DNA from 3 places in the Brenneria roseae subsp. americana genome. Region 3 is predicted to be linked to each of the others. Evidence: riboswitches for the same ligand, from Rfam matches in the RefSeq annotation. Region 3 holds a riboswitch; each other region holds the start of a gene.
What was found. A riboswitch is a leader RNA that binds a small molecule or an ion and turns the genes downstream of it on or off. The one in region 3 is predicted to bind thiamine pyrophosphate.
Positions count from the first base shown of each region.

Region 1: it holds a riboswitch for thiamine pyrophosphate, as region 3 does, so the genes downstream of both, thiM (hydroxyethylthiazole kinase) here and thiB (thiamine ABC transporter substrate binding subunit) in region 3, are expected to answer to the same signal.
Region 2: it holds a riboswitch for thiamine pyrophosphate, as region 3 does, so the genes downstream of both, thiC (phosphomethylpyrimidine synthase ThiC) here and thiB (thiamine ABC transporter substrate binding subunit) in region 3, are expected to answer to the same signal.

Region 1 covers NZ_QDKJ01000011.1:78,503-85,602, reverse strand. The annotation lists gene thiD (bifunctional hydroxymethylpyrimidine kinase/phosphomethylpyrimidine kinase) at 1-425, opposite strand, end outside; gene thiM (hydroxyethylthiazole kinase) at 422-1,216, opposite strand; TPP riboswitch at 1,255-1,354, opposite strand; gene B4923_RS14625 (amidase) at 1,495-2,682, opposite strand; gene B4923_RS14620 (ABC transporter ATP-binding protein) at 2,700-3,698, opposite strand; gene B4923_RS14615 (ABC transporter ATP-binding protein) at 3,699-4,736, opposite strand; gene B4923_RS14610 (ABC transporter permease) at 4,739-5,629, opposite strand; gene B4923_RS14605 (ABC transporter permease) at 5,632-6,585, opposite strand; gene B4923_RS14600 (ABC transporter substrate-binding protein) at 6,757-7,100, opposite strand, start outside.
Region 2 covers NZ_QDKJ01000023.1:19,552-26,651, reverse strand. The annotation lists gene B4923_RS19830 (DUF1481 domain-containing protein) at 1-171, opposite strand, end outside; gene hupA (nucleoid-associated protein HU-alpha) at 176-448, opposite strand; gene B4923_RS19820 (YjaG family protein) at 636-1,226, opposite strand; gene nfi (deoxyribonuclease V) at 1,305-1,982, opposite strand; gene hemE (uroporphyrinogen decarboxylase) at 1,998-3,062, opposite strand; gene nudC (NAD(+) diphosphatase) at 3,099-3,914, opposite strand; gene rsd (sigma D regulator) at 4,024-4,485, shown strand; TPP riboswitch at 4,626-4,766, shown strand; gene thiC (phosphomethylpyrimidine synthase ThiC) at 4,882-6,828, shown strand; gene thiE (thiamine phosphate synthase) at 6,825-7,100, shown strand, end outside.
Region 3 covers NZ_QDKJ01000001.1:174,692-181,791, reverse strand. The annotation lists gene sgrT (glucose uptake inhibitor SgrT) at 1-38, opposite strand, end outside; gene sgrR (HTH-type transcriptional regulator SgrR) at 129-1,787, shown strand; TPP riboswitch at 1,825-1,953, shown strand; gene thiB (thiamine ABC transporter substrate binding subunit) at 2,034-3,017, shown strand; gene thiP (thiamine/thiamine pyrophosphate ABC transporter permease ThiP) at 2,993-4,600, shown strand; gene thiQ (thiamine ABC transporter ATP-binding protein ThiQ) at 4,587-5,285, shown strand; gene B4923_RS00775 (ilvB operon leader peptide IvbL) at 5,419-5,523, shown strand; gene ilvB (acetolactate synthase large subunit) at 5,638-7,100, shown strand, end outside.

The DNA of each region.
Region 1 (7,100 bases), on a different contig from region 3:
TCCGGCAGGTTCGGCGTAATCAGCGACGCCAGAGGGAGCAATAAACGCCGCAGCGCCTCCACGGCCTCGGACGAAAGCAGCGGATCGCCGCTTTTCGCCAGCATAACCGTATCCAACACGACGTAAGGCAGCGGGTAATGATGCAACCGTTCGGCAACGGCTTCAACAATGTCCGCCTGCGCCAACATCCCAATTTTGGCGCTATCAATACGGACATCACTCAACACCGAATCCAACTGGGCCGCGACAAAGGCGGGTTCAATCCGGTAGACCGACTGTACGCCGCGCGTGTTCTGCGCCACCAGCGCGGTAATGACCGAGGCGCCATAAGCCCCTAGCGCGGAAAACGTTTTTAAATCCGCCTGAATGCCCGCGCCGCCGCTGGGATCGGTGCCCGCGATCGTCAGTGCGTTAATCCGTTTCATGCCAGATCCTCCGCACGCAGACCATAAAGCCGATCGAGAAAGGCCGGGATAAAACTGCCCGGTCCCTGGGCCTGTAACGCAGCCAGTTTGCCGGCCAGCGACATGACATAGCAGGCGGCCGCCACATGTTGCAACCGATCGCCGTCAAGCGCACAGAATCCCGCCACTACTGCGGATAAGGCACACCCTGTTCCGACGACGCGAGTCATGATTTTATCGCCGCCGTTAATCGAAAAATCCCGCTCACCATCGGTGACGTAATCGATTTCTCCCGTCACGGCGACGACGGCTGACAGACGGCGCGCCAGATCGCGAGCGGCCGGCAGCGCACTTAACGAATCGTTGGTACTGTCCACACCTCGTCCCTGTGCGTTCAGCCCGGACAGCGCCATAATCTCCGAGGCGTTTCCACGCACAGCCGCCGGTTTCAGAGCTAGCAACTCATGAGAAAACTGCGTGCGGAACGTCAGTCCGCCGACGGCGACGGGATCAAGCACCCACGGCGTTCCCGCCTGATTCGCACTGTGAACCGCAGCCAGCATGGCATCTGCGCGATCCCGCTCCAGCGTCCCCACGTTAATCAGCAGCGCATCCGCCAGCGCGCTGAACTGCGCGGCTTCGCCGGGATCGACCACCATCGCGGGCGACGCGTTCAACGCCAGCAGGACATTCGCCGTAAACGACTGCACCACATCGTTGGTCAGACAGTGTACAAGCGGAGACAACGCATGAAATTGTGTTAGACAGGCCGCCGCACAGGCAGCAGGTAGAGGGACAGGTCGAGTATTCATCATTCTCCCAACCGGCGTTCAAGAAGGCGGTAACCGGTTGGGGAATACCGTGACTTCCCTCCGCTGGCATTATCCAGTTCAGGTAATACGGGTATTTCTCAGCCATGCGTTACCGCACGGGCACCCCGAGTCATTTAATTCACGTTAATATGGATACGATCGAGCAATCGACCGCCAGCCATATCGTTTTATAGTATGTCTAACAAACAGGCCGGCAACAATCCCCATTTATCGCTCCGCGGGCAAAAAATCCGAGCGGCCTGACGGCAAGCCGGGCTTCAGCGCACGCAGGAATAGTGACGGCCAATCTGCGCGGCGGCGTTGACCAGACTCCGATCGCTGCCGCGAGGCCCAATCAGAGAAATCCCCAGCGGCGCGCCCTCTTTTTGCGCCAGCGGCAGATTAACCTGCGGTACGCCGCACAGTACGGCAATCGCTAACAGATGATGAGACAAACGCCGGGTTTCTTCGATATCAGCATCATTCGCGTTCAGCAGCGGCGCAATATCCGGCACCGTGGGCAAGACCAGAATACGATTGCCCGCCAGCGCCTGCCAGGCCGCGCGAAAACGCTCACGAACAGCACAGCTAGTAAGATATTGCTCATCGGTCACGCTTTCACTCCAGGCGAAACGACCGGCAACATCCGGCCCCAGGACCAAGCCATCGCGCTTTATTCTTTTCCCCTGCGCCAGCCAGGCTTCGCGTCCCTGAATAAAACGGAAGGCCCAGTAAGCGTCCTCCAGCGCAGGAAGCTGTCCGGCTAGCGGCGCCAATTCGCCGGCGACGGCCTTGATCTGTTCCAGCGCGGGCAACAGCGCCGCCTGCGATGCCGCGGGCAGTAACGCAAACAGCGCCTCGCAAATCACCCATTCCGGCCGGGCGGGCAGCGGCGCGTCGTCCTCACCCAGCAGGCACTCCCCGACCCGAGCGAACAAGTCGGCGTCGCGGGTAAAATAGCCCGTCGTATCCATACTCGGACAAAGCGGCTGACAGTCTTGCAGAGAAATCCGACCGTGGCTGGGGCGCAATCCGTACAGGCCGCAGTAACTCGCCGGCGTGCGAACCGAACCGCCGGTATCCGTCCCGAGGGCGAAATCGCACAGATGGTTAGACACCGCCGACGCCGAACCCGATGACGATCCGCCGGGAATGCGATCGGGCGCCGCGCCGTTACGCGGGGTGCCATAATGCATATTCTTGCCGCTCATGGAGAACGCCATCTCGTTGGTATGGGTTTTCCCCACCAGTTCCGCCCCCGCATCCAGCAGCCGCTGCACCGTCGGCGCCGTGCGCTGTTTTATCCCCGACATGGCGAGCACGTGAGGATTGCCGCCCCCGGTCGGATAGCCCGCCACGTCAAACAGATCCTTCACCGCGAACGTAACACCGGCCAGCGGGCCGTGCGGCGCGTGCCCGACGGCAACCGCCGGGTAGGGCATAAAAGCGAACGCATTATCCTGCATAGTGATTATTCCTTCATTCATGACGCCGGATCGCTCAGGCGATCTGCCATCCAGTGATGACAACGAATCTGATGCCCGGCGGCCACGTTCTGTGAAGCCGGCAGTTGGCTGCGGCACACATCGCTGGCGCGCGGGCAGCGGGGAGAAAAAGCGCACCCGTCGGGTAAGCGCGTCAGGTCCGGCGGCGAGCCGGGAATACTGACCAGCCTTTCGCCTTTTCTGAGCCCGTCTTTCGGCCGGGTGCTCAGCAGCACCTGGGTGTACGGGTGGCGGGGATTATTCAATAGCTCCTGTAGCGGCGCCTGTTCGACAATGCGGCCGCCGTACATCACGGCAACCCGGTCGGCCACCTCGACGGCCGCCCCGATATCATGCGTCACGAAAACGATTGAAAGACCGAGGTCCTGCTGTAACTCGCGCAGCAGGATCAGAATCTGGATTTGCACCGTCGCATCCAGCGCGGTCGTCGGCTCATCGGCCAGCAATAACTGTGGCTGGCACGACAACGCCAGCGCGATCATCGCCCGCTGACGCATCCCGCCGGACATTTCATGCGGATAGGCGTCGAGCCGCTGTTCGGGGCTGGGAATGCGCACCCGGCGCAGAGCCTCCAGCGCCGCAAGCCGCGCCTCGGCATAAGACAACGGACGATGCTGGCGCAGCGCTTCGATGATTTGCGCGCCGACGGTATAGACCGGATCCATCGCCAGCAACGGTTCCTGAAAGATCATCGCCGCCACCGGGCCACGCAGGGCGCGCAGCTGGCTTTTGGAAAGCGCCATCACATCCTGTCCGGCGATATGAATCTGGCCTTCAATGGCGGTGCTGCGTTCAGGATGGAGGCGCATCAGGGCCCGCAGGGTGACGCTTTTTCCCGAACCGGATTCGCCAATCAGCGCCAGAACCTCGCCGCTGGCCACCTCAAGGCTCACTCCATTTACCGCCGATACCGTCTGGTTGCCCCGGCGGAAACGCACCTTAAGATCCCGCACATCGATCATGAGTTGCTCTGCCATTCAGGCCTCCTTAACGGGGATAAGATCGGCGGAACGCCGCGAATGTCCGGAATCGGGCTCAATCATCAGGCAGGCGGCGAAATGCTGATGCGCCGCGGAATACAACCGCGGCGTACGCTGCGCGCACACCGGTTCGGCATACGGGCAACGCGTGTGAAAACGACAGCCCGAAGGCGGATCGATCGGACTGGGCGGATCGCCGCTCAACGGAGATCTCAGCGTACGCTGCGTCGGGTCCATGGATGGCATGGAGCTGAGCAACGCGCGGGTATAGGGATGTAATGCCCCGGCAAACAGCGTCTCCGCCGGCCCAATTTCAACCACTTCCCCCAGATACATCACCATGATGCGATCGGAGAGATAGCGCACAACGTGCAAATCATGACTGATAAATACATAGGTCAGACTCAGGCTATCTTTCAAATCCAACAGCAGGTTAATCACCTGCGCCTCAACGGATTTATCCAGTGCGGATACCGCTTCATCAAGGATCACCAGACGAGGATCGACAGCCAGAGCGCGGGCGATGTTGACCCGCTGGCGCTGTCCGCCAGATAATTCATGCGCGTAACGACCGGCAAAACGTGACGGCTCCAGCCCGACGCGCGCCATCAAATCCCGCGCCCGCGCCTGAGCCTCCCGCTTGCCGACGCCATGCACCAGCGGACCAAATGCCACTGATTGTTCCATGGTCAGCCGGGGATTGAGCGATGAATAGCTATCCTGAAATACCATTTGCACCTGACGCCGGTAGTGGTGCAGCGGCAATCGCTGGCCGCCGACGGACTGCCCATCGAAAATAAGCTCGCCGCTGTCTTGTTCAATGAGCTGCATAAGTACGCGGGCGGTCGTGGATTTTCCACATCCGGACTCTCCCACAACCCCCAGCGTTTCCCCCTTCAGCACCGAGAAATCGATGCCGTCCACCGCCCGCACCAGAGCGCGTTTTCCCAACACCCCTTTCACCGGAAAATGTTTGACCAGTTTCTGCCCGATAAGCAGCGGCTGAGCCGGCCCGCCGATGTCGTGATTATCCATAGTCAACTCCGTACAGCCATTGCCATCCGCAGACGATCGGCCAGAATATTAAAAGAGACCGAGGTGACGAAAATCATCACGCCGGGCAGCGCGCAAACCCACGGCTGGGTATAAATCGCGGTACGCAGCGTATTCAGCATCAATCCCCATTCCGGCTCCGGCGGAGTGACCCCCAGCCCGAGAAAAGAGAGCCCCGAGGCCAGAATCATCGATACCGAAATCAGGCCGGTGGTGAAAACGAAGATCGGCCCCAGCACATTCCCCAACACCTGAGTGCGTATAATGGTGAACGCCGAAGCGCCGGAGGCGCGCGCCGCTTCAATGTAATCGCGGTTGCGCACCTGCGTCGTCACACTCTCCGCGATACGCGCCACCTGCGGCACAAAAACCAGCGTCAGGGAAATCAGGGCATTCACCACCCCGGCGCCCATCGCGCCGGATAAGGCAATCGCCAGCAATACGGAAGGAAACGCATAAAAAACATCGACGGTACGCATGATCGCGCTGTTCAGCCAGCCGCCCGCGTAGCCGGCAATAATGCCGATCGTCGAACCGATAAAAAACGCGATCACCACCGGCGTAATCCCCATAAATAAAGACAGCCGGGTCCCCAGCAGCAAACGCGACAGCATATCGCGCCCCAGCTCATCGGAACCCAGCGGGAAGCCAGGAGAGCCGATGGGTTTCAGGCGATTGAACATGGAGGTGGCATAGGGGTCGCTCTGAACGATCCACGGCCCCAGCACCGCCAGAATCAGAAGACATAAAATCACCGCCCCCACGCTCAGCGCCGAAGGATCGCGCATCACCCTCTCCAGCACGACGCGCCAATATCCCGGTGATTTTTCTGTCGGAGCCAGTCGCGGGACCGGGCGAACAAGATTCAGATTCATCATCAGGCCCTCTTGATGCGCGGATCGAACAGCGTTTGCAGGATATCAACCAGCAAATTAAGCAGAACAAAGAACAGCGCCAGCACCCAGATAGTGCCTTGCAGCAGCGGCAAATCACGTTGGAAAATCGCCGAATTGAGCAACAGCCCGGTTCCCGGCCAGGCAAATACGGTTTCAACCAGAATGGAGCCTCCCATCAGGTAGCCGATCTGCAACCCCATCACCGCCAGCGCGGTAGGCGCCGCGTTTTTCGCCACATGGGTAAATAGCGCAAATTCGCCGATCCCTTTCGCCCGCAGTCCGATAATAAATTCCTGCGCCAGCGTTTCCGCCACCTGCGCACGCACGGTCCGCGCGATGATGCCCGTTGGGATGACGGACAGCGTAATGGCGGGCAATAACATGAATTTCAGATGCGCCCAATCCCAGGCCCAATCCATCGCCCCCATCGGACCGCCCCCGGTGGCAGGCAGCCAGTTGAGCTGTGAAGAAAAAATGATAACCAGCAGCATACCCAGCCAATAATGCGGCACGCTGACGCCAAAAATGGAAAAGGCGGAGGCGATTCGATCAATCCAGCTATCCTGAAAATAACCCGCCACAAAACCAAACAGGCTGCCTAAGGCAAAACCGATGAACGAGGCGAGCAAGGCGAGGCGCAGTGAATAGCCCACGGCATTCATCACTTCGCTGCTTACCGGACGGCCGCTGGCGATAGACATGCCCAAATCGCCCTGCACGGCATGCCACAGCCAGAGGCCGAACTGCACCGGCAAGGGTTTATCAAAACCATAAGCCTGGATAAGCTGCTGCCGTAGCGCTTCGGACGCGTCCGGCGGCATAACGGAAACCAGCGGATCGCCTGGCGTCATATGCACCAGCATGAAACAGACCAGCGCCACCCCGAGCAGAATAGGCGTCGCCAGCAGCAGGCGACGAATAATATAAGTGAGCATGACAAACCTCGCAGACCGAAGATAAAAAGCACCTCTACACCGTTGATGTCGGCCACTTAAGCGCGATTAACGTTTCCCTCAGGACCGGTAGTCTGCGCCGGGTTTAAACACATGCCCGGCGCATTTATCAGGAGAAATGCGGAGATAAGCCGGCCGGAGAGAAACCGTCGCTCAGTTTCCCTTTACAACCGAGGTAAGATCGATCATCCAGCTCTGAGCCTGAACCACGCCGCTGACCGCAGGCGAGATAGCACGGGGCGCCATATCATGAGCGACGTACAAAAAGGGCGTTTCGTCGACCATTTCCTTATGTAATTCAGCGGTTGCGGCGTCCAGCGCGTTGGGATCAAAAGCGTTACGCGCTTTGCTAATCAGCTCTTCGATTTTCGGCGTGGTGAAATAACCCCAGTTGGTGGAGACCGGCGGGAACGTTTTTTCACTGGCAAAACGCATCAGGCCAAAGAAGGGGTCCATAACCGCGGCGCTGACGTTAATCGCATCGGCTCCCTGGGCGG
Region 2 (7,100 bases), on a different contig from region 3:
CCACAGACGCACAACGCCGCGATCGGCGATATAGCCACTGGCAAACGTCGAAGGTGGAGTGGTGTGACTGCTGCAGGCAATGGTCACGATGATTATCGCGCCAAACCACAGCGGGCGTAACAAAAGCAAAAGGGGCGCAACCGCCCCTCTGCTTAAACTCTTAACCGACATGATCTTACTTAACAGCGTCTTTCAGAGCCTTGCCTGCAACAAATGCTGGCACGTTGGCAGCAGCAATTTTGATTTCTTTACCAGTTTGCGGGTTGCGGCCAGTGCGCTCATTACGATGGTTGACTTTAAATGTACCAAAACCAACTAATTGTACTGCATCACCTTCTTTCAGAGACTCGGTAATTGCTGCCAGAGTTGATTCCAATGCCACTTTCGCTTGTGCTTTTGACAAATCAGCTTTGTCTGCAATTACATCAATCAGTTGAGTCTTATTCATAAGTTATCCTTACAGTGTGTTTATCGCTTGCTAAGCATCGAGTGCGACGGATATGCAATAATAGCACTCTCCTGCATACACGCACCGACAGCCACTTTTTTTACGCCCCCCAAATGTAGACCAGACAGGGTGCGGATGTGAAGCCTTAAGACACGCCATTTCAGGCCTTAAATCACGTTTTATTGCGTTATTGGTGTAAATTTATCCCAATATTACTGCTTCCCGCCTCACGCAGATCGGAACGAAGCCCTTTAATCAACTCGATATCACGTTCTTCGCAGGCAGCCAACAGGCGGAAAATTTCCCACTGAATATCCCATTCATCTTCAATGGCTGGCAATCCATTCAGTTCTTCATCCGTCATCTCTTTGCCCGCCTGCGTCATTTCAAGCATGGCAACGGTACGGATTGACGCTTCACTGATAGCAACCGCATGCTCCAGCGTCTCACCGCTTAAACGGGAATGGATCAGTTCACCCAGCGCAATACAGGCGTCAATGGCCGGGTAAACGCCATAAATAGTAAAGTCATCGGATGCCGGAATCGCTTCTTCCAGCTTTTCCAACTGGCTATCAAAATTAATCTTTGCATCTTTTACTACCAACGTTTCCCAAACGAGATCGAGAATACGGCGGTAAATCATCGCATCACCGAATGCTGTCTGACGGCAGAACTCGTGATAATTAGGGTACATACGCTCGCAAAGGCATGCCATAAACGTGACATGCTGCCAGCTTCCCAACTTTTCCAAACGCAAATGAATGGGGTTACGTAACATTTTTATGCTCATTAACGGCTATGGGCGGCAGTGTACCTGAAATTACCGCTACGCCCTATTCCTGAATTCCTAAAATTTCTATCGCAGATTGTGTTGTTGCCAGCGCTGAAACGCGGGACGATTAGAGGCCACCGCATCCGCCCAGCGCGTCGGTTCAGGTAAGCGATAACCTCGCATGCAACGTTTGACCCATTGCAGCGCACTGTCCGTGCCAACCCGATGCCCCGTCGCCACAAATAACGGATTGCAACGCGCTTTGCTGCGCCATACCCAGCCAATCTGTTCGCCTTTATCCAACAGCGGCTGCTGACTGCCGATATTATCCGGCAAAGGGTCAAAATGCCCGCACAGCCGGCTTTTGGCCACGCCAATCGTTGGAACGTTAACCAACAATCCGAAATGGCTGGCGACGCCCAGCCGACGCGGATGGGAAATCCCGTGTCCATCGACAAAAATCAAATCCGGTTTCTGTTCCAACTTATCCCAGACAGCCAACAATCCCGGACACTCGCGAAAAGAGAGAAAGCCGGGAATATACGGCATCGTCGTACCGATACGCGCGATTTTGTACTCCACCAGCTCCAGAGAGGGATATCGCATAATCGCAATAGCCGCTCGGGTCACTGTACCTTCCTGCTCAAACCCGACATCCGCCCCCGCGATAAACGCAGGCTGCTCAAACGGCAAATCGTCATGACGAATCACCTCTGAGGCGCGAGCCAACTGTTCAGCCTTTAGCTGCTGAGTATCAATCACCTTATTTCCTTTGATTTACTGATGGTAAGCGCGGGATAACGCGTGTACCGCGTCAACAAAGGCGCCGGCATGCTCTGGCGGTACATCCTGATGAATACCGTGTCCCAGATTGAATACATGCCCGCTACCGTGACCAAACCCCGCAAGAACGGATGCCACTTCCTGCTCGATTCTGGCTGGCGGCGCATACAGTACGGACGGGTCCATATTGCCCTGTATCGCGATCTTATCGCCTACCCGACGCCGGGCATCGGCAATGTCGCTCGTCCAATCCAACCCAATGGCGTCACAGCCGGTTTCCGCGATAGCTTCCAGCCATTGCCCGCCTCCTTTGGTAAACAGGGTGACAGGCACGCGACGACCTTCGTTTTCACGCTGTAATCCATCGATGATCTTGTGCATGTAGTGGAGGGAGAATTCCCGATAATCACGACCGCTCAACACGCCGCCCCAGGTATCAAAAACCATCACCGCTTGCGCGCCCGCCTGGATTTGGGCATTCAGATAAAGAATGACGCTGTCGGCCAGCTTGTCCAGCAACAAATGCAGCGTTTGCGGTTCCGCAAACATCATTTTTTTAATGATGGTAAAGGCCTTGCTGCTGCCGCCTTCAACCATATAGGTCGCCAGCGTCCAGGGACTGCCAGAAAAACCTATCAGCGGCACCGCTCCCGCAAGGTTGCTGCGAATAGTGCGTACCGCATTCATCACATAGCCCAGTTCCTGTTCCGGATCGGGGATCGGTAATTTGACGACATCGGCATGGCTGACGATAGGGGACTGAAAGCGAGGACCCTCTCCCGCTTCAAAATAGAGGCCAAGGCCCATGGCATCCGGAATAGTCAGAATGTCTGAAAACAAAATGGCCGCATCAAGGGGATAACGCCGCAGGGGTTGTAACGTGACTTCGCAGGCCAGCTCCGCATTTTTACACAGCGACATAAAATCGCCGGCCTGCGCGCGCGTTGCTTTGTACTCCGGCAGATATCGCCCCGCCTGACGCATCATCCAAACTGGCGTCACGTCAACAGGCTGGCGCAGCAACGCCCGCAAATAGCGATCGTTTTTCAGATCAGTCATGTCATTTTCCTTTAGGCATTATGATGCTTAACGTAGTCACTTATCATTATCTGGGTGAATGGTAGCATGTTCGCCACTGTTCTCATCCCAGGCGCGGCACAACACGACCGTATCCTCGATAAGACGACGGGCCACCGTTCCTGGCGGAGGTAAAAGCGGTAACCGATCATATCGGAACCAGGCGGCGTCACGTAGCTCTTTCGGGTCGTGCTTAATGTCACCCCCCGCATAATCAGCCATGAACGCCATCATCAGAGAATGGGGAAAAGGCCAGGGTTGAGAGCTGATATAGCGCAGGTTCTTAATCTGAATCTGGCTCTCTTCCATCACCTCACGCGCCACCGTCTGCTCCAGCGTTTCGCCCACTTCGACAAAACCAGCCAGTACCGTGTACATATTGCCGCGATGGCGATGGTGTTGCGCCAGCAGAATTTCATCACCACGACGGATCGCCACAATGATACAGGGCGCGATCTGTGGATAATAACGTTCCCTGCAATGGTGACACAGGCACGCCAGTTCGGTTTTACTCAGCACCATTTCATGACCGCAGTAACCGCAAAAGCGATGGGAACGATAAAACTCGGCCAGTTGTACACCGCGCCCCGCCAGTTGGAATAATCCCACCTCCCGATCGATGAGTTGGCGGACGGATGTCATCGCTTGATTTTTGCTCTGGCAAACCAACCATACGGGCAGACCTTGCCATTCACCGATTCTACGTCCGGTCGCGCCCTGCAATGACCAGGACGATGCCGTTCCCTGCGGCAGTTCTCCCTGAGGAAGCCAGATCTGTCCTGCGTCACTGACAATCCACCAGCCAATCTCATCACCTTTTAGCGTCTGTTCCATATCTTTTTATTGCTCCACTCTCACTTCACTGGCATTTTACATTCTGAGTGATGACATAAGTTTTATAACTAACATTTCAGTTATTTCTTACCGTTCACGGAGTCCAACAATGCTAAACCAGTTACAAAGCCTGACTGACTATGTTGGTGGCAATAATGCGTTAATCGACCAGTGGCTACAAGCACGCAAGCAGCTTCTGGTCGCGTACTATCATCTGGTTGGCATCAAGCCCAATAAAGACACACTCTCGCGTCTGGATGAAGATGCACTGGATAATTTTTGTCATAATCTGGTGGATTATCTTTCGGCCGGCCATTTTCATGTCTATGAAAAGATGTTGCATGAAGCCGCAACCCTCAGCGAACAAAAACTGGCCCGTTCGGCGCAGCTTGAGCTCGCGTTACAAAACAACACTCAGCATATTATGGAATTTTACGACAGCCATTTGGCGGCTGCGATTGATCATGATAACTGCCTCGAATTTCAGCAGGCGCTTTCCAGCGTTGGTGAGGCTTTAGCTGAACGTTTTACGCAGGAAGACGCCATGATCCGGCTGATTTTCGATAATTAGCCTTATTTTTATTGGCGATAGCATCGACGACGATTCATTAAAGACGTGATGCTTCCCGCTGATACGCTCGACGCTCTTTGACATGACCGCGTCATCATCATAAAGTGTCAGCGTTTTAATCAGCCCGTTTAATGAACGGGCTAATCTTGTCGGAGTGCCTAGGACGTGTTGGTTTCTTCCATTTGGGAGGCGATTCAAGCGAACAGGCTGAGACCGTTAATTCGGGATCCGCGGAACCTGATCGGGTTAATACCTGCGAAGGGAACAAGAGTAATTCGTCTCATTGAGTCATAGACAGCGTTTTTACACACGCCCCTCTATGCAACTTGATACCCATTATTACTCCCTCCGTCTCCAGACAAGCAATTTTCCCTTTACGTCTTACAGGAACTTGCTATGTCTACAGAACCATTATTAAAACCATCCAAACCTGGCCGTCGTGAGCAACGTGCCGCCGCGCAACAATTCATTGATACGTTGCAGGGCATGGCGTTTCCCAATTCGCTGCGTATTTACCTGACCGGCTCACGCGAAGATATCCGCGTGCCGATGCGTGAAATCCAACTGAGTCCGACATTAGTCGGTGGCAGCAAGGATACACCGCAATATGAACCGAACGAGCCTATCCCGGTTTATGATACGGCCGGCCCTTACGGAGACCCAACGTCACGCCCTGATGTCCGGGTTGGGCTGGAAAAAATCAGAGCAGGCTGGATCGCCGAACGTCACGATACTGAAGCGCTATCTGGCGTCAGTTCTGATTTTACCCAGCAGCGCCTTGCGGATGCCGGTCTGGATCACCTTCGCTTCGAGCATTTGCCGCGCCCTCGGCGCGCCAAAGCCGGAAAGTGCGTCACCCAGTTGCATTACGCTCGTCAGGGTATCATTACGCCGGAAATGGAATTTATCGCGATCCGTGAAAATATGGGCCGCGAACGGATTCATGGCGATGTACTGCGTCACCAGCATCCGGGACAAAGCTTTGGCGCGCATTTACCCGAGAACATCACACCGGAATTTGTCCGGCAGGAAGTCGCCGCCGGACGGGCCATCATTCCCGCTAATATTAACCACCCTGAATCGGAACCGATGATTATTGGCCGTAACTTTCTGGTGAAGGTTAATGCCAATATTGGCAATTCAGCGGTCACCTCCTCCATTGAGGAAGAAGTTGAAAAACTGGTCTGGTCAACCCGCTGGGGCGCGGATACCGTGATGGATCTTTCCACCGGCCGGTATATTCACGAAACCCGCGAATGGATCCTGCGCAACAGCCCGGTGCCCATCGGGACCGTGCCGATCTATCAGGCGCTGGAGAAAGTAAACGGCGTAGCGGAAAACCTGAACTGGGACATGTTCCGCGATACGCTGCTGGAACAGGCGGAACAGGGCGTCGATTACTTCACCATTCATGCCGGCGTGCTGCTGCGCTATGTCCCCATGACCGCCAAACGCCTGACCGGCATCGTGTCCCGCGGTGGCTCCATCATGGCCAAATGGTGTCTGTCGCACCATAAAGAAAGTTTCCTGTATGAACACTTCCGTGAAATCTGCGAAATCTGCGCCGCCTATGACGTCGCGCTGTCGCTGGGAGACGGATTGCGTCCCGGTTCCATTCAGGATGCCAACGATGAAGCGCAGTTCGCCGAACTACACACGCTGGGAGAACTGACCAAGATCGCCTGGGAATATGATGTACAGGTGATGATCGAAGGTCCCGGCCATGTGCCGATGCAGATGATCCGCCGCAACATGACTGAGGAACTGGAGCACTGCCACGAAGCGCCGTTCTATACGCTCGGTCCACTGACCACCGATATCGCACCGGGTTACGATCATTTTACGTCCGGTATCGGCGCGGCGATGATCGGCTGGTTTGGCTGCGCCATGTTGTGTTACGTCACCCCGAAAGAGCACCTCGGTTTACCCAACAAGGAAGATGTTAAACAAGGACTGATTACCTACAAGATCGCAGCTCATGCCGCCGATCTTGCCAAAGGGCATCCGGGGGCGCAGATCCGCGACAACGCCATGTCAAAAGCGCGTTTCGAATTCCGCTGGGAAGATCAGTTCAATCTGGCGCTGGATCCCGAAACCGCTCGCGCCTATCACGATGAAACCCTGCCGCAGGAGTCCGGTAAAGTCGCCCATTTCTGTTCCATGTGCGGGCCCAAGTTCTGCTCCATGAAAATTTCACAGGAAGTGCGTGACTATGCCGCGAAACAGGAGGCCAAGGCCAAACCCATTGAAATCGGCATGGCGCAGATGTCTCAGGAATTCCGTTCCCGCGGCAGTGAGCTATACCACAGTGCCGCCAGTCTGCAAACGGAGGGCGGCAAATGACTTCGGAACGTATTACCTCACCACAAGCCGCGGCCCCGTTTCCGCCGACTGCGCAACAGTTGGGTCTTTACCCGGTGGTGGACAGCGTGGAATGGATTGAACGTTTACTTAGCGTCGGCGTAAAAACAATTCAACTACGGATTAAAGACCTGCCCGATGAGCAGGTTGAAGACGATATCGTTCAGGCGATCGCATTAGGCCGACATTATCGGGCGCGGCTGTTTATCAATGATTACTGGCAACTGGCGATCAAGCATCAGGCCTATGGCGTT
Region 3 (7,100 bases):
TAAACCCGATAGAACCGATACAACTGTGAAATCGCCATAAGCCACCTCCGCGCTTTCATTATGTAAAAGTATCGGCGTAATATAGGGAAAGATAAATTGATGACTTTAAGGTCTGGAGTTCCTCTTTTATGTCTTCCAACCGTCTGCAACAGCAGTTCATCCGTCTGTGGCAACACTTTCAAGGACAAACCACCGACACCACGCTGCAAGAGTTGGCCGGCGTCTTAAGCTGTTCACGTCGCCATATCCGTTCTCTTCTGGGAGCGATGCAGCAGCAAGGATGGCTGACCTGGCAGGCGGAAGCGGGCAGGGGCAAACGCTCGCAGCTTGCGTTCATTTATACCGGTTTGGCCCTGCAACAGCAGCGTGCAGAAGATTTACTGGAGCAAGATCGCATCGATCAGTTAGTACAGCTTGTCGGCGACAAAGAAACGGTACGTCAGATGCTGCTTGCCCACCTTGGCCGCAGTTTCCGGCAAGGTAAACACATTCTGCGAATCCTCTATTACCGCCCGCTGTGTAATCTACTGCCAGGATCGGCATTACGACGTTCGGAAATGCATATAGCCCGGCAAATTTTCAGCGGGTTGACTAATATAAATGAGGAAAACGGGGAACTAAAACCCGATCTGGCGCATCACTGGCAAATGCTGGAACCGTTGCGTTGGCGATTCTACCTGCGTCCTTCTATCCGTTTTCATCATGGTCGTGAGCTGACGATGGACGATGTGATCAGTTCGCTTACCCGACTAACCGAACTGCCGCTGTTCTCTCACATCAAAAAAGTCACCTCGCCGATGCCTTTTGTGATTGATGTGCAGTTGCACAGCGCCGACCACTGGCTGCCGTGGCTGCTTGGCAGCGTTCCCGCCATGATCCTGCCGCAGGAGTGGCGAACCCTGCCCGATTTTGCCCGACGCCCCATTGGCACCGGTCCTTACACTGTCGTGAGCAATAACAACAGCCATATGAAAATACGCGCGTTCGATGACTATTTTGGCTATCGGACCCTTATTGATGAAGTGAATATCTGGGTATTGCCGGAAGGACCGGAAGAAATGACCGTTTCCGTCAAATTGCAGTCCGATGATTCCCACAATGAACAGTTGGAAAGCAGAATGGAGGAAGGTTGCTATTTCATCCTGTTCGATAAACGTTCTCCGCTGGCTAAACGCCCGGAAATCCGCCGCTGGCTCTGGCAGGTGTTTAACCCCATCGCCCTGCTGAGCCACGCCGATGCTATCCGTCAGCTCGACTGGTCACCGGCCTATAGCCTGCTGCCACGCTGGCACCATCATCAGCCTGACAAGCCGCTGCCCATGCCGCAGGGACTTAAGCAAATTACGCTGACCTTTTATCAGGAACATCCTGAGTACCGGATACTCAGTGAAATCATGAGTAAGCTGCTGGAAAAACATGGCGTAAAGCTACACGTACAGATCGTCAGTTATGAAGACTGGTATCAGGGAAATATTGAAAGCGATATCTGGTTCAGTAGCGTGAACTGCTATTTACCGCTCGAATTCTCGCTGTTCGCGATGCTGTATGAACTGCCGCTGATGCAACACTGTCTGGATAGCGATCTGCACCATGATGCACAGCAATGGCGCAATCACACCCTGTCCATAGCAGAGTGGTGCGATAAGCTGGTCAACAGCGGCCAACTACACCCTTTACTCCATCACTGGCTGAAACTTCAGGGGCAGCGCAGTATGCGAGGCATCAGAATGAATATGCTGGGCTGGTTTGACTTCAAATCAGCCTGGTTTGCGCCGCCAGAAAACTGAGAACCTTCCCCTGCCCCCCTGAACCCTTTACAATGGGACGTTCTCAACGGGGTGCGGAACATGTTTCGCCACAAGATTGACATTGGCGCGAGATTTTTCGCTGAGAAAACACCCGTCGAACCTGATCCGGTTAATACCGGCGAAGGGATTTGAGAGTGCTCATTGCTGACTCAAAGACCTTTGCCACCCCATGATGCTCAGGAGTGCAAAGTGTTAAATATATCGTTATTAAAACGTTCGGCAGCCATGCTGAAAAAAAGCCTGCCTTGTCTTTTACTGATTTCCGCACCGGCCTTCGCCAAACCTGCGCTCACCGTATATACCTACGATTCTTTTGCCTCTGAATGGGGACCGGGTCCGGTAATCAAAACCGCGTTTGAGAAAGAGTGCGAGTGCGAACTGAATTTTGTCGCGCTGGAAGATGGCGCCTCGCTGCTGAACCGCCTGCGGATGGAAGGTAAAAACAGCAAGGCGGATATCATTTTAGGGCTGGACAATAACCTGTTGCAGGCTGCGGAACAGACCGGCCTGTTCACAAAAAACGATCTGGATACCAGCGCGGTTAACGTGCCTGGCGGGTGGAACAACACGACGTTTGTCCCTTACGACTACGGCTATTTTGCGTTTGTTTACAACAAAGAAACCCTGAAGAATCCCCCCAAAAGCCTGCATGAGCTGATCGACAGTCCGGAAGCGTGGAAAGTGATTTATCAAGATCCGCGCACCAGTACGCCGGGTTTGGGACTGCTGTTATGGATGCAGCAAGTGTATGGCGATCAGGCTCCGCAGGCGTGGCAGAAACTGGCGAAAAAAACCGTTACGGTCACCAAAGGCTGGAGCGAAGCCTACGGTCTGTTCCTGAAAGGCGAGGCCGATCTGGTACTCAGCTATACAACATCTCCGGCGTATCACATTATTGAAGAGAAAAAAGAGAATTACGCGGCCGCGAATTTCAGTGAAGGGCATTACCTGCAAATTGAAGTCGCCGGGCAACTGGCCGCCAGCAAACAGCCGGAACTGGCAAAACGTTTTATGCAATTCATTCTGAGTCCGGCATTCCAGCAGGCGATTCCCACGACCAACTGGATGTACCCGGTTATCCCAACCGAATTGCCGGCTGGATTCGCAACCCTCCCTGTACCGGAGAAAGCATTGCAATACAGCGCGCAACAGGTGGCGGAGCAAAGGAATAACTGGATTCAGGCATGGCAACGCGCAGTCAGCCACTGACCGCAGGAAGTCTGTGGCCGGGATTACTGGCTGCTACGCTGTTAATTTCAGTCGCCGTTCTGGCTTTCGGGGCGCTATGGCTACAGGCCCCCGACAGCCAGTGGCAGACCTTATGGCAGGACAGCTATCTGTGGCATGTCATTCGATTCACCTTCTGGCAGGCATTCCTGTCCGCACTGCTTTCTACCGTCCCCGCCATTTTCCTCGCCAGGGCCTTGTACCGTCGCCGTTTCCCCGGCTACCGTTGGCTATTGCGACTCTGCGCCATGACGCTGGTGCTGCCCGTGCTGGTCGCCGTTTTTGGTCTGCTCAGCGTGTATGGCCGGCAAGGTTGGCTGGCGCAGCTACTGGGATTTTTAGGCCTGCCCTACCCGTTTTCACCTTATGGTCTGCAAGGCATTCTGCTGGCGCATATTTTCTTTAACCTACCGCTGGCGACCCGCCTGTTATTGCAATCGCTGGAAAGTATTGCGACAGAGCAGCGCCAGTTGGCTGCTCAATTGGGCATGAATGATTGGCAGCATTTGCGTATCGTCGAATGGCCCGCACTGCGCAGACAAATTTTGCCGACGGCCGCACTGATTTTCATGCTTTGCTTTGCCAGTTTTGCCACCGTGCTGTCTCTTGGCGGCGGTCCACAGGCAACCACCATTGAATTGGCCATTTATCAGGCGCTGAGCTTTGATTACGATCCCTCGCGCGCCGCGTTACTGGCGTTAATCCAGATGAGCTGCTGTCTCGGGCTGGTGCTGCTCAGCCAGCGCCTGGGCCGTATCTTGCCGGTCGGCAGCACCCAGCAGTTAGTATGGCGTAACCCGCAGGACAGCCCGTTGAGCCAGTTTTGTGACAGCGTGCTGATTGGCGCGTTACTGCTTTTAGTGGCCCCGCCCCTGCTGGCGGTGGTTGTTGACGGCGTTAATCTTTCACTGATCGCCGTGTTGCAACAGCCTGTTTTGTGGCAAACCTTGTTTACCTCACTGCGTATTGCGCTGAGCGCAGGTCTGCTGTGTCTTGCCCTGACCATGATGTTGCTCTGGAGCAGCCGGGAACTGAAGTTGCGCCAACAACCTTTGTACGGTCAGTTGATGAACCTGAGCGGCATGCTGATCCTCGCCATGCCCGGCATTGTGCTCGCGACCGGTTTTTTCCTGTTACTGAATAATACGGTGGGATTACCGGACTCCCCTTATGCGTTAGTCGTGATGACCAACGCGCTGATGGCGATCCCCTACGCGCTCAAAGTGCTGGAAAATCCCATGTACGACGTAGCCGAACGCTATAATCAGCTCTGCCTGTCGCTGGATCTGCGGGGCTGGCGGCGTTTAAAAATTATCGAACTGACCGCGCTGAAACAGCCGCTGGCGCAGGCGCTGGCTTTTGCCAGCGTATTGTCGATTGGGGATTTTGGCGTTATCGCATTGTTCGGCAGTGAGCAGTTTCGCACCTTGCCTTTTTATCTTTATCAGCAGATTGGTTCCTATCGCAGCGCCGATGGCGCCGTGACCGCACTGTTACTGATGCTTATCTGCTTTACGTTATTCACCCTGATTGAAAAACTGGCAGGTCGTCATGATCGCTCTTGATAAGCTGACATACCTCTATCAGCACTTTCCCATGCGCTTTGATTTCCACGTTCAATCCGGCGAACGTGTTGCTATTCTCGGCCCCAGCGGAGCGGGGAAAAGCACGCTGCTGAATCTGATTGCCGGCTTTCTGATGGCAGACAGCGGCACATTGCGTTTGAATGGCGAAGAACATCGGCATACGCCGCCCGCCAAACGGCCGGTCTCGATCCTGTTTCAGGAAAATAACCTCTTTCCCCATCTGACTATCGAGCAAAACATTGCGCTGGGCCTGAACCCCGGTCTGCGTCTCAATGACACACAGCGGGAAACGCTGCGGCACATTGCTGACAAGGTTGGATTGACGACATTGCTCAGCCGTCTGCCGTCACAGGTTTCAGGGGGACAACGGCAGCGGGCCGCGTTGGCTCGCTGTCTGGTCCGCCAGCGCCCTATTCTGCTGCTGGATGAACCGTTTTCCGCGCTCGATCCCGCATTGCGCCTGGAAATGCTGGAACTGCTCGACGAGATTTGTCTGGATCGCCAACTCACGCTGCTGATGGTTTCCCATAATCTGGACGATGCGATCCGCATAGCGGAACGTACCATACTGATTGTCGATGGACAGATTAGCTATGATGGACCAACACTGGCATTGCAGGATGGCAGCGCCGATGCGGCGAAAATACTGGGAATTCGGGGATAAACGCGCTTGTTCATTACCAGAAAAAGTGTGACCGCACGCGGATTTCAGCTTTTTATCCCTCACGGGTATTGTGTCCTTTTCACGACCTGTGCTTATATGAATAAGTGACTTAATCGTTAATAACAGGATTCCCGTGACGCACTATTCTTCCACTTCAGCACTACTAAGCACCGCGCATGTTGACGCGGTTGTCGTCGTGCGCGTGGTTGTGGTGGTCGTCGTCGGCAGCGCGCCGTAACGGGTTCCGAATCAAACCAAGATTCCCAAACCCCGCCGGCGCCAGCCGAGCGGGGTTTCTTGTTTCTACCCTCCCCGCTCTGAAAACGCACCGGCCCTGATGAAGGATATAAATATGCGTTATACAGGCGCCCAGTTGATTGTCCGGCTGCTCGAACAGCAGGGCATCACAACAGTAGCAGGGATCCCCGGTGGTGCAGCCCTGCCGTTATACGACGCGCTCGGCCAGAGCAAAACTATCCGACACGTACTGGCACGTCACGAGCAGGGAGCAGGATTTATGGCTCAAGGCATGGCAAGGGCCAATGGGCGCGCCGCCGTCTGCATGGCGTCAAGCGGCCCGGGCGCAACTAACCTGCTGACCGCCATTGCCGATGCCAAACTCGATTCTATCCCATTGGTCTGCATTACCGGGCAGGTGTCCTCCAGCATGATCGGGACAGACGCCTTTCAGGAAGTCGACACCTATGGCATTTCCATCCCGGTGACCAAACACAACTATCTGGTTCGTGACATCAAAGAGTTACCGCGTGTTATCCCTGAAGCCTTTCGCATCGCACAATCCGGCCGGCCCGGTCCGGTATGGATCGATATTCCCAAAGATATACAAACGGCCGAGATCGAATTGGATATGCTGCCGCCAATAAGCCAAAACGATCGTCCGCCGGCCATTGATGCCCAGAAAATCGCGCAGGCAGCCGCCATGATTAACACGGCACAGCGTCCGATCCTCTATCTGGGCGGCGGTATTATCAGCGCATCGGCACACGAACAGGCCGTGCAACTGGCTGAACGCGCTAATCTGCCCACGACCATGACGCTGATGGCGTTAGGCGCCATGCCAGTGGATCACCCGCTGTCGCTTGGCATGCTGGGTATGCATGCCGCACGCTCAACCAATTTGATCTTGCAGCAGGCGGATTTATTAATTGTGCTGGGGGCTCGCTTTGACGATCGTGCGATTGGTAAAGCGGAACAGTTCTGTCCTCAGGCCAGCGTGATTCATATTGATATCGATCCGGCTGAGCTGGGCAAGATCCGGCAATCGCATGTCGCGCTGAATGCCGATGTCGCCGAAGCGCTGGATCAACTGTTGCCACTGATCGAAACGCAACGACGCGACGTGTGGCGTAAAACGATCGGTGACTTGCAGCATGAATTCCCGTTCCACATGCCGAACGCTAACGATCCGCTGAGTCATTATGGCCTGATCCAGGCTGCCGCGCAGGCACTGACGGATGATGCCATCATTGCTACCGATGTCGGACAACACCAGATGTGGGTTGCGCAATCTTACCCACTGCGCCGACCACGACAGTGGCTGACCTCCGGCGGGTTGGGCACCATGGGTTTCGGTTTGCCCGCCGCGATGGGCGCCGCATTAGCCGAACCTGAACGTACCGTGGTGTGTTTTTCCGGTGATGGCAGCCTGATGATGAATATTCAGGAAATGGCGACCGCCGCAGAAGAAGGGCTGAATGTCAAAATTATCCTGATGAACAACCAGTCGCTGGGGTTGGTTCATCAGCAGCAGGATCTGTTCTTCCAGAACCGCATCTTCGCCGCAGACTATCGTTA